Regions from separate parts of the Denitratimonas tolerans genome, predicted to be linked through region 1. Evidence: predicted binding sites of a transcription regulator. Region 1 holds the regulator's gene; each other region holds the start of a gene.

Region 1 (4,059 bases):
TCGATCCGGCTCTGGGTGCCGTCGCCGTCGTCGGCCTTGCTTACCCGCAGGTGCTGGTGCCCCTGCGCCGCGACCTGCGGCAGGTGGGTGACGCACAGCACCTGGCGCTCGTTGCCCAGGGCGCGCAGCGCCTGGCCGACGACTTCGGCCACGGCACCGCCGATGCCGGTATCGACCTCGTCGAACACCATCGTCGGCACCGCGTCCAGGCCCATCGCGGCAACTTCGATGGCGAGGCTGATGCGCGACAGTTCGCCGCCCGAGGCGACCTTGCGCAGCGCGCGCGCCGGCTGACCGGGGTTGGCGCTGACCAGGAACTCGACCCGTTCGGCACCGTCGCCCTGCGGCGCGTCGCCGTCAATCGGCTCCAGCGATGCGGCGAAGGTCCCGCCGGCCATTCCGAGACCGTCCATGATCGCGCTGACGCGGGTCGAAAGCGTCGTGGCCGCGTCCTTTCGCCCGGCGCTGACCTGCGCCGCGGCGCTGCGCCAGCGCGCCAGCGCGTCGTCGCGCGCGCGCGCCAGATCGGCCAGCTGCGCCTCGCTGTTGCCCAATTCGTCCAGCTCCTGCTGCAGCGCCTGCTGCCGCGCCGCCAGCGCGGGCAGGGTGGTGCGGTGCTTGCGCGCCAGGTCGTGCAGGCGCGCGAGCCGGGCGTCGAGCGCGGCCAGGCGCTCGGGATCGAGGTCGAAGCCGTCGCGCAGGCGTTCGAGCGCCGCGGCGGCCTCGTCGACCTGGATCTGCGCGCCGTCCAGCAGGGCGTCGATCTCGGCCAGTCCGGGTTCGTGTTCGACCAGGCGCATGAGGTCGTGACGCAGGCGGCGCAGCAGGTCGGGAAGATCGCCCTCCAGCACCGCGGCGGCGCGGCCGCAGCCTTCGATCAGGGCGGTGGCATGGCTCTGGCGGCGGTGTTCGTTCAGCAGGTTTTCGATGGCCTCGGGGGCGAGATTTTCGTTCGCCAGCTCCGCGATCTGGTGCTCCAGGTACAGGCGACGGTCGGCGCTGTCGCCGCGCGCCTGCAGAGCGGTGATGGCCTGGGTCGCGCGCTGCCAGTCGCGCGCGCTGTCGCGCAGCTGCGCGAGGGCCTCGGGATGACGCGCGAAGGCATCAAGCAGGGCAAGCTGATGGCGGCGATCCAGCAGCGCCTGATGCTCGTGCTGGCCGTGGATTTCCACCAGGAGCGCACCGAGCGCGGCCAGTTGGGCCACGGTGGCCGGCCGGCCGTTGATCCAGGCGCGCGAACCGCCGTCGGCGCGGATCACCCGGCGCAGCTGGCACTCGGCGTCTTCGTCAAGATCGTTTTCGTGCAGCCAGGCCAGCGCCGGGGAGTCCGCAGCGGGCGCGAATCGCGCCACCAGTTCGGCGCGCTCCGCGCCGTGGCGCACCGCGCCTGCATCCGCGCGCGCGCCGGTGAGCAGCATCAGGGCATCCACCAGCAAGGACTTGCCCGCGCCGGTTTCGCCCGAGACCACGGTCAGGCCGCCGACGGGCGCGATCTCGATCTCGCGGACGATCGCAAAATCCTTGACGAAGAGGGAAACCAGCATGAAATGAGTGGCAATCCACCGCAACCGCGCGGCGGGCGCACGCTAGCACGGGCGGCGGCGTCCGCCAACGCTTGTCGAACCGCGTCCGCGTCCCCACATCTAGCGGGAAATCTTCTACGATCGCCGCCGTGAACCTGTCGCTCGACGCCCGCTCCCGCCATCTCCTGCAGACCCTGATCGCGCAGTACATCCGCGACGGGGTGCCGGTCGGCTCGCGCACCCTGTCCAAATCCGCGGGACTCGACATTTCCCCGGCCACGATCCGCAACGTCATGGCCGATCTGGAGGACGTGGGTCTGGTCGCCACCCCGCACACTTCGGCCGGGCGCGTGCCGACCGCGCAGGGCTATCGCCTGTTCGTCGACAGCCTGCTGCAGGTCGAGCCGCTGGATGAGGCCCAGATGGCGCAGATCGGCCAGCGCCTGACGCCGCAGCTGGGCACCCACGGCCTGATCAGCAAGGTCTCCGAGCTGCTTTCGGCCATGACCCACTTCGTCGGCATGGTGACGGTGCCGCGGCGCGACCAGTTCGCGCTGCGCCACATCGATTTCGTGACGCTCGATCCCGAGCGGGTGCTGGTGATCCTGGTGTTCACCGACAACGAGGTGCAGAACCGCATCGTCCACACCCGCCGCCCGTATTCGCCGGCCGAGCTGGAGCGCACCGCGAATTATCTGAATCAGCATTTCGCCGGGCTGCCGCTGCCCGCGATCCGGCAGCGCCTTCGTGCCGAGCTGGCCGAGGCGCGCAGCGAGGTCGATCGCCTGCTGACCGTGGTCGCCGATGTCGCCGAAGGAGCCTTTGCCGAAGTGGGCGAGGACGACATGCTGGTGGCCGGCCAGACCCAGCTCATGGGCGTGCAGGATCTTTCCGATCTGGACCGGTTGCGTGACCTGTTCGAGGCGTTTTCGCGCAAGAAGGAACTCCTGCAGCTGCTGGAAGGCTGCGCCCACGCCCAGGGCGTGCGGCTGTTCATCGGTGAGGAAAGCGGCGTGGCGCCGCTCGGACAGTGCTCGGTGGTGACCGCGCCCTACGGCGTGGACGGCCGCGTGCTGGGCGTGCTGGGCGTGATCGGCCCCACCCGCATGGCCTACGACCGGGTCATTCCGATGGTGCAGGCGACCGCCAACGTGCTGGGCGCGGCCTTGAATCGCGCCGGGCAGGCCCAATAAGCCCCTGAGTGTGCCGCCGGCGTGCTTGCGCGCGCCGGCTGCCTTCTTTTCCTTCCGATTGCCGTTACCCACGGAGAGATTCCGATGACGACACACCACCACCCGGACGCGACCGCGCAGGATCTTCCGGACAATCCCGACGACCTGGCGCTGCGGATCGAGGCGCTGGAGCAGGAGTTGGGTCAGGCGCGCGACGAGCAGCTGCGCGACCGCGCCGAGCTGGAGAACCAGCGTCGGCGCCTGCTGCGGGAAGCCGAGCAGGCGCGCAGGTTCGCCAATGAAAAGCTCCTGGCCGAACTGCTGCCCGTGTTCGACAGCCTGGAGGCGGGGCTTGCCGCCAACGGCGAGGCCGGAAGCCTGCGCGAGGGCGTGGAACTGACCCTGCGCCAGCTCACCCGCGTGGCCGAGGCCAACGGCCTGCAGGTGGTCGACCCGGCCGGGCAGGCCTTCGATCCCGAGCGGCACCAGGCGATGAGCGTGGCGGCCTCGGAAGCACACGCGCCGGGCAGCGTGGTGCAGGTCTACCAGAAGGGCTATGTGCTCAACGACCGCCTGCTTCGCCCGGCGCTGGTGGTGGTCGCCGCCGAATAGGGCATCGGCGCACCGGCCGGAAGCGATTTCCGCGCACCGGCCCTTGAAGCGGCGGACAAAACCCCTACATACGGCTCAATCCCGGTCGCATGACCGAAGACAACTTTCCGGAGGAAACACATCATGGGCAAGATCATCGGCATCGACCTGGGCACGACCAACAGCTGCGTGGCGATCATGGAAGGCGGCAAGGGCCGCATCATCGAGAACGCCGAGGGCGACCGCACCACCCCGTCCATCGTGGCCTACACCAAGGATGGCGAGGTGCTGGTGGGCGCGGCGGCCAAGCGCCAGGCGGTCACCAATCCGAAGAACACCTTCTATGCGGTCAAGCGCCTGATCGGGCGCAAGTTCACCGACGCCGAGGTGCAGAAGGACATCAGCCACGTGCCCTACGGCATCGTCGCGCACGACAACGGCGATGCCTGGGTGCAGAGCGCCGACGGCAAGAAGATGGCGCCGCAGCAGATTTCCGCCGAAGTGCTGTCCAAGATGAAGAAGACCGCCGAGGACTTCCTGGGTGAGACCATCACCGAGGCCGTCATCACCGTGCCGGCCTACTTCAACGATTCCCAGCGCCAGGCGACCAAGGACGCCGGCCGCATCGCTGGCCTCGACGTCAAGCGCATCATCAACGAGCCGACCGCGGCGGCACTGGCCTATGGCCTGGACAAGTCCGCCGGCGGCGACCGCAAGGTGGCGGTGTACGACCTGGGCGGCGGCACCTTCGACGTCTCCATCATCGAGATCGC
Region 2 (4,059 bases), on a different contig from region 1:
CGGTGCGTCCGAGCGCGGTGCGGGCGATGACCGATGCGCGCAGTTCGGGATCATCACCCGCTTCGGGCCACAGGATCGCCCCCGGCGCGATCGCGTTGACGCGAACCTCGGGGGCCAGCTCGCGCGCCAGCGCCAGGGTCATCATCGACAGCGCCGCCTTGCTCATGCAGTAGACCGCGTGGCGTTCGCGCGGACGCTCGGCGTACACGTCGGAAAGGTTCAGGATCGCGCCGCGCGATTCGCGCAAATAGAACGCCGCGGCCTGCGAGAGGAAGAACGGTGCCTTGGCGTTGGCACCCATCAGCGCATCCCACATCGCCTCGGTGGATTCGCCGATCGGCGTGGGGAAGAAGGCCGAGGCGTTGTTGACCAGCGCATCGAGGCGGCCGAACCGCACCACGGTGCGCTCCACCAGCGAAGGCAGGCGCGCGGTATCGGAGAGATCGGCCTGCAGCAGCGCGGTGCTGTGGCGGCGTCGTGCCTCCAGCGCATCCTGCAGCGCCGAGGCTTCCGAAGCGCTGCGGTGGAAGTGCAGCGCGAGGTCGTAGCCGGCCGCGTGCAGGGCGGTGGCAATGGCGGCACCGATGCGGCGCGCGGCACCGGTGACGAGGGCGACGGGGCGTGGCGTGGTCATGCCGTCACCTTATCCTTTTCCCGACCGCCGAATCCATGCTGCCCGTCACCAGGCGCGTTCCAGCGCCCGCCGGCGTACCATGGCGGCCCTTTCCGCCCGGAGGCGAGGCGTGCAAGCCGACCTGCCCGAACCCGACGAAGCCGCGTGCGCCCACAGCGCCGTCCTGACCGCCGTGATCCGCGACGCGGTCCGCGCCGAGGGCGGCGCGATCCCGTTTTCGCGCTACATGGAGCTGGCGCTGTATGCACCGGGCCTGGGTTACTACAGCGCCGGCGCGCGCAAGTTCGGGCGCGCCGGCGATTTCGTCACCGCGCCCGAGCTGGGGCCGCTGTTCGCCCAGTGCGTGGCCGAAGCGGTGGCACCGGTGCTGTCGCGCTTTCCCGACGCGCAGTTCCTGGAGCTGGGCGGCGGCAGCGGTGCCTTCGCGCAGGATGTGCTGGTCCACCTCGCCCTGCTGGACGCGGTGCCGGCGCGCTACGCCATCCTCGAACCTTCGGCGGACCTGCGCGAGCGCCAGCGCGAACGCCTGACCGACGCCCTGCCGCCGGCGCTGATGGAGCGCGTGACCTGGCTGGACGGCCCGCCCGAGGCGGACTGGCGCGGGGTGCTGTTCGCCAACGAGGTACTCGATGCGCTGCCGACGCCGCGCTTCACGCTGCGTGGGGGCGAGGTTTTCGAAGAGCACGTCGCGCTGGATCCGGAAGGGCAGCTGCTGCGCGTCGATCAGCCGGCGGACGCCTTCCTGTGCGCGGCGGTGCGCCACATCGAGCGCGACCTGGGCGAGCCCTTGCCCGAAGGGATGCGGTCGGAAGTGCTGCCGCAGCTGCCCTACTGGATCCAGGCGGTCGGCGGGCTGCTGCGCGAGGGCGCAATGCTGTTCGTCGATTACGGCCATTCCCGGCGCGACTACTACGCGCCCGAGCGCTTGCAGGGCACGCTGCGCGGCTTTCACCGGCACCGCCTGGTGGATGATCCCTTCCTGTGGCCGGGCCTGACCGACCTGACCGCCTCGGTGGACTTCACCGCGCTGGCCGAGGCCGGCGTCGGTGCAGGTTTCGAGCTGGCCGGCTACTGCTCGCAGTCCGCGTTCCTGCTCGGGAACCGGCTGGTCGACTGCTTCCAGACCCTGCACGGCATTGCCCCCGACGAAGCCACCCGCTACGCCCTCGCGCAGCAGGTCAAGCAGCTTACCCTGCCCGGCGCGATGGGCGAGGCGTTCCAGGTGATGGGCTTCACGCGCGGGGTGGAATTGACCCACGCCTTTCTTCAGGGCGACCAGCGCTGGCGGCTGTGATGCGCCCCCTCCGCTGGCCGCGGCTGTGGCTCGGGCTGTGGTGCGCGGCGGTGCTGGCGGTGATCGTGCTGTCACTGGTTCCGCCGCCGCCGATGGCGACGCAGATGCCGCGCGATTCGGACAAGCTGCTGCACTTTTCCGCCTACTTCGCACTGGCGTTTTCCGCGATGCAGCTGTTCGCCTCGCTGCGGACGCGCTGGATCGTCGCGATCGGCCTGGTGGCGCTTGGCCTTGCGCTGGAGTGGGCGCAGGGCGTGCTGGTCCCCGAGGCGCGCAGCGCCGATGCGCTGGATGGGCTGGCCAACGCGCTGGGTGTGCTGGCGGGCCTGTCGCTCGGCGCTACGGGTGCGGCGCTGTGGCTGCTGCGGCTGGAGTCGCGCCTGGCGGCCTGTCTGGCGCGGCGCTGATCCATCGCTGAGGTATCGCCACCCGGCCCTTGAACCGGCGGCGCGCGCCCCCATTTGGCAAGCATCCGCTTCCTGAGCGGTTTTCGTTTCGGCTAGAATTGGCACTCAACACTTGCGAGTGCTGACAGACCGCCGGTGTCATCCATCAATCAAGAACTTACGAGAGGTTGTCATGAAACTCACCCCGCTCCACGACCGCGTGATCATCAAGCGCCTGGAAGAAGAGAAGGTCTCCGCCGGCGGCATCGTGATCCCGGACAGCGCCACCGAGAAGCCGATCCGCGGCGAAGTCATCGCCGTGGGCGAAGGCAAGCTGCTCGACAACGGCCAGGTGCGCAAGCTCCAGGTCAAGGTCGGCGACACCGTCCTGTTCGGCAAGTACTCGGGCACCGAGGTCAAGGTCGACGGCACCGAATACCTCGTGGTGCGCGAGGACGACCTGTTCGCGATCATCGGCTGATGATCGGGGGAATGGGGAGTCGGGAACCGGGAATCGCAACGGCGCGTCGCGCTTCGATCCCGCCCGCAACTCCATTCCGCCGCAACGCCTCCGCTTCAACCATTCCCCATTCTCTATTCCCTATTCCCGGAGAAACCCATGGCCGCAAAAGACATCCGTTTCGGTGAAGACGCACGCTCGCGCATGGTGCGCGGCGTCAACGTGCTCGCCAATGCCGTCAAGGCAACCCTCGGTCCGAAGGGCCGCAACGTCGTGCTCGACAAGAGCTTCGGTGCCCCCACGATCACCAAGGACGGCGTGTCCGTCGCCAAGGAGATCGAGCTGGCCGACAAGTTCGAGAACATGGGCGCGCAGATGGTGAAGGAAGTCGCCTCCAAGACCTCCGACACCGCCGGTGACGGCACCACGACCGCCACCGTGCTGGCCCAGGCCTTCATCCGCGAGGGCGTCAAGGCAGTGGCCGCCGGCATGAACCCGATGGATTTGAAGCGCGGCATCGATCAGGCCGTCAAGGCCGCCGTCGCCGAGCTGAAGAACCTCTCCAAGCCCACCGCCGACGACAAGGCCATCGCCCAGGTCGGCACCATCTCGGCCAACTCCGATGAGTCGATCGGCACCATCATCGCCGATGCGATGAAGAAGGTCGGCAAGGAAGGCGTCATCACCGTCGAGGAAGGCTCGGGCCTGGACAACGAGCTGGACGTCGTGGAAGGCATGCAGTTCGATCGCGGCTACCTGTCGCCGTACTTCATCAACAACCAGCAGAGCCAGCAGGTCGAGCTGGACGACCCCTTCATCCTCATCCACGACAAGAAGATCTCCAACGTGCGCGATCTCCTGCCGGTGCTGGAAGGCGTGGCCAAGGCCGGCAAGCCGCTGCTGATCGTGGCCGAGGAAGTGGAAGGCGAGGCGCTGGCGACCCTGGTGGTCAACACCATTCGCGGCATCGTCAAGGTGTGCGCCGTCAAGGCCCCGGGCTTCGGTGACCGCCGCAAGGCCATTCTGGAAGACCTGGCCGTGCTCACCAACGGCACGGTGATTTCCGAGGAAGTCGGCCTGTCGCTGGAGAAGGCCACGATCAACGATCTGGGCCGCGCCAAGCGCGTCGTCGTCACCAAGGAAAACAGCACCATCATCGACGGCGCCGGCGACGCCGAGCGCATCCAGGCCCGCATCAAGCAGATCAAGGCGCAGATCGAGGAAACCTCCTCCGACTACGACCGCGAGAAGCTCCAGGAGCGCGTGGCCAAGCTGGCCGGCGGCG
Region 3 (4,059 bases), on a different contig from region 1:
GATCCGGAGGCCGCCGCCGCAGTGCGCTTCGCCCTGGCTGAAACGGTGAACCGCATGGGGCACGGCGCCGAGGCGCGCGCGCTGCTCGACGCCGCGCAGCGCTATTGGCAGACCGATCCCGTGCGCCACGCCGACGTGCTGCTCACCTCGCGCATGCTGCAGGCCCGCCTGCAGCGCGAAGGTGGCGATCCGGCGGGTGCCTTGCGCACCCTGGAAGCCGCCCTGCCGCAGCGGCTGGCGCGCTCCGGGTCCGAGCACGTGGAAACCGCCACCCTCCTGACCAACCTCGGCGTGGCCTACGTGCAGGCCGGCCATCTCGACCAGGGCATCGAGGTGTCACGGCGTGCGCTGGAGCGCTGGGATCGCCTGCAGATGGGCAGCGGCAGCGAAGCCCTCAATACACTGAACAACCTCGCGGCGGCGCACTACCGCCAGGGCGACATGGAGGCCGCGGAAGCGACCTTCGCGCGCGCCCTGGAACTGCGCCGTGAACTGTTCGGCCCGTCCGCCGCCACCGCGGCGCTGATCGGCAACTACGCGCGCGTGGTGCATCGGCAGGGACGCCTGGTCGAAGCGCTGGCGCTGTGCGCGGAAGGAGAAATCATGGCGCTCGCGCACGCCGGCTCGGTCAGTCCCTTGACCCAGGCCCTGCGCGTCACGCGCGGCGAAGTGCTTCTGGCCCTGCGGCGGGTGGACGAAGCGCGCGCCGCGCTGGATGCCGTCTTCCGTGAAGACCTGTCGGGACTGCCGGCCACGCTGCGGCTGCGCGCCACGCTGGGCATGGCCGAAGCCGCGCGGCTTCAGGATGATCCTGCCGCCGCCGCTGCGTTCGATCAGGCGCAGGCGCTGGCCGACGCCCTGGGCACCGGGGCGGCCGAGTTCGAGCCGCGCCTGGATGCGCTGCGCCGCGCCCAATGAAAACGGCCCCGTTTCCGGGGCCGTTTGTCGTGCGGCAAGGCGGGCGGTGGTCAGGCCACCAGCAGGGCCTTCATCTTCTTCATCGCGTTGGCCTCGATCTGGCGGATGCGCTCGGCCGAGACGCCGTATTCATCGGCCAGCTCCTGCAGCGTCATCTTGCGTTCGTCATCCAGCCAGCGGCGGCGGATGATGTCGCGCGAACGCGCGTCCAGCTGAGCCAGGCCTTCGCGCAGCAGTTCGAGCTGGCTGCCTTCCTCGTCCTCGCGCGCGTAGGCGTGGGCCGGGTCGGCGTCCGGCGCGACCAGATAGGCCATGGGCGCGGGCGGCGCATCTTCATCGGCATCCACCGGCGTTTCGAAACCGATGTCGCGACCCGACAGCCGCGCCTCCATCTCCAGAACCTCTGACTCGGGCACGTTGAGATCGCGCGCCACGGCCTGGACTTCCGAATGGTTCATCCAGCCCAGGCGCTTGCGGCTCTTGCGCAGGTTGAAGAAAAGCTTGCGCTGCGCCTTGGTCGTGGCGATCTTGACGATGCGCCAGTTCTTCAGGATGAACTCGTGCATCTCGGCGCGGATCCAGTGCACCGCAAAGCTCACCAGGCGCACGCCCTGAGTGGGGTCGAAGCGCTTGACCGCCTTCATCAGGCCGATGTTGCCTTCCTGGATCAGGTCGGCGATCTGCAGGCCGTAACCGCTGTATCCTCGCGCCACGTGCACCACGAAGCGCAGGTGCGAAAGCACCAGCGAGCGCGCGGCGCTGAGATCCTGGTCATCCAGATAGCGGTGCGCCAGTTCCTGCTCTTCCTCCACCGTCAGCACCGGGATGCGGTTCACCGCGCCGATGTAGGCGTCCAGCGAGCCCAGCGCGCTGGGGATGGGCAGATTGCTCGTCATGACAGCGGTGTTCATGGTGTTTTTCTCCCGTTGGGGACTTGCCCCCATTCTAGCACTCGGGCCATTGGAGTGCTAAAACGCCGGAAAGTTCCGCCCCATCGAGAGCAGATGGGGCCGCGGTCGATGTTTTCCAGCCCCGGTGCGAAAGACCGGGCCACAGCGGGCCGAGCCGCCGGCGCGAACCATACCCTGCATGAACGGCGCAGGTCGAAAGCGGCCGGATCGATGAACGGGGGACTTCCGGGAGAGGTCATTGCCCCCATCCTGAGGCATCCTGCGCTTGCCGAAGCGGCCCCGCGTTGGCACGCTGGCACCGCTTCGGTGTTCGACACGCGGCACCGGCACCCGTATCCAGAGGTTTTCCCCATGTTCGCACTGCGCCACCTGATTGCTTTCGGCCTCGCCTTGGCCCTCGCCGGCGGCGCGTTGGCCAAACCCACGCCGGTCGAGCCGGTGACGCTGGCCCCGACCGAGACGCAGCGCGATGTGGTGACGCTGGTCACCCAGCTGCTGAGCAACAGCCGCTACCACTACCACCCGCTGCCGCTCGATGACGCGCTCTCGGCGAGCATCTACGACCGCTACCTGGAAGCGCTTGATCGCGACCGGATGTACCTCCTGGCGACCGACGTGGAGCGCTTCGCGTCGCTGCGCACCGGGTTCGACGACGCCCTGCGCGAGCGTCGCCTGGAGCCGGCCTTCGACATGTTCAACCTCTACCTGCAGCGCGTGTCCGACCGTACCCGCTTCGTGCGGGACTACCTCAAGACCGACATCGACCTCGACGCCGAGGAAACCTGGGCCTACGACCGCAAGGACGCCCCGTTCGCCAAGGACACGGAAGAGCTGGATGCCCTCTGGCGCAAGCGCGTGAAGAACGACGTGCTGCGCCTCAAGCTCGCCGGCAAGCCCATGGAGGCGATCCGCGAGACGCTCGACAAGCGTTACGCGAACTTCGAATCGCGCATCCGCTCGACCCGCGGCGACGACGTGTTCCAGACCTTCATGAACGCCTATACCAGCGCGATCGAACCGCACACCGGCTACATGAACCCGCGCACCACCGAAAACTTCAATGTCTCCATGCGGCTGTCGCTGGAAGGCATCGGCGCGGTGCTGCAGGTCAACGACGAGGACATCACGGTGATCCGCTCGATCGTTCCCGGCGGCCCGGCGGCGCTGTCGGGGCAGGTCAAGCCCGGCGACCGCATCTATGCCGTGGGCCAGGGCGATGACGGAGCCATGGTCGACGTGGTGGGCTGGCGCATCGACGATGTGGTCGAGCTGATCCGCGGCCCGCGCGAGACGCGGGTGCGGCTGGATCTTCTGCCCGCCGATGCCGGCGTGGACGGCGAGCACCAAACCGTGATGCTGACCCGCGAGAAGGTCAAGCTCGAGGAGCAGGCCGCCAGGAAGTCGGTGCTCACGGTGGGCGAAGGCGAGGCCGTGCGGCGCATCGGCGTCATCGATCTGCCCACTTTCTATCAGGATTTCGAGGGACGCCGGCGCGACGAGCCGGACTACCGCTCCGCCACGCGCGACGTCGCCAAACTGCTGGCCGAACTCAAGCAGGAAAAGGTCGACGGCGTGGTGGTCGACCTGCGCAACAACGGCGGTGGTTCACTGACCGAGGCGGTGGAGCTGTCCGGCCTGTTCATCGATCGCGGCCCGGTGGTGCAGGTGCGCGATGCGGGCGGGCGCATCGACGTGCAGCGCGACGGCGCGGCGGGTACCGCCTGGGACGGCCCGCTTGCGGTGCTGGTCAACCGCGCCTCGGCCTCGGCCTCGGAGATCTTCGCCGGTGCCATGCAGGATTACGGGCGCGCCCTGATCATCGGGGAAACCACCTTCGGCAAGGGCACGGTGCAGAACCTCGTCGACCTCGACATGTTTTCGCGCGGCGGTCGCGCCGGATTCGGCCAGCTCAAGATCACCGTGGCACAGTTCTTCCGGGTCGAGGGCGGGTCCACGCAGAACCGCGGCGTCACCCCGGACATCGGATTTCCGGTGACGCTGGATGCCGAGGACTACGGCGAGAGCAGCTACGACAACGCCCTGCCCTGGACGCGCGTGGAGGCGGCCGGCTACGCCACCCAGGCCAACTTCAAGCCGCTCCTGCCGCTGCTGGAAGCGCGTCACGAAACCCGTGCCAAGGACGATCCCGAATTCGTCTGGCTGGCCGAGGACGTGGCCGAGTACCGCCGCCAGCGCGCTGAAAAGACGATTTCCCTGAACGAGGCCACCC

What was found. Region 1 encodes HrcA, which represses chaperone genes, less so after heat shock. Its sites were predicted from a motif close to TTNGCACTCNNNNNNNNNGAGTGCNAA; they were not measured.
Region 2: a site for HrcA is predicted at 2,434-2,460, ahead of groES (co-chaperone GroES). Genes of this name have one in related genera too.
Region 3: a site for HrcA is predicted at 1,864-1,890, ahead of rpoH (RNA polymerase sigma factor RpoH). Genes of this name have one in related genera too.

Annotation. Positions count from the first base shown of each region.
Region 1 is NZ_JBBDHC010000002.1:17,507-21,565, reverse strand. Features, by position in the region: gene recN (DNA repair protein RecN) at 1-1,544, opposite strand, end outside; gene hrcA (heat-inducible transcriptional repressor HrcA) at 1,673-2,716, shown strand; gene grpE (nucleotide exchange factor GrpE) at 2,801-3,307, shown strand; gene dnaK (molecular chaperone DnaK) at 3,431-4,059, shown strand, end outside.
Region 2 is NZ_JBBDHC010000007.1:175,261-179,319, forward strand. Features, by position in the region: gene WB794_RS06975 (pteridine reductase) at 1-634, opposite strand, end outside; gene WB794_RS06980 (class I SAM-dependent methyltransferase) at 714-1,928, shown strand; gene WB794_RS06985 (VanZ family protein) at 1,928-2,335, shown strand; gene groES (co-chaperone GroES) at 2,508-2,795, shown strand; partial or broken gene groL (chaperonin GroEL) at 2,934-4,059, shown strand, end outside.
Region 3 is NZ_JBBDHC010000018.1:63,318-67,376, forward strand. Features, by position in the region: gene WB794_RS11840 (serine/threonine-protein kinase) at 1-918, shown strand, start outside; gene rpoH (RNA polymerase sigma factor RpoH) at 969-1,814, opposite strand; gene WB794_RS11850 (carboxy terminal-processing peptidase) at 2,181-4,059, shown strand, end outside.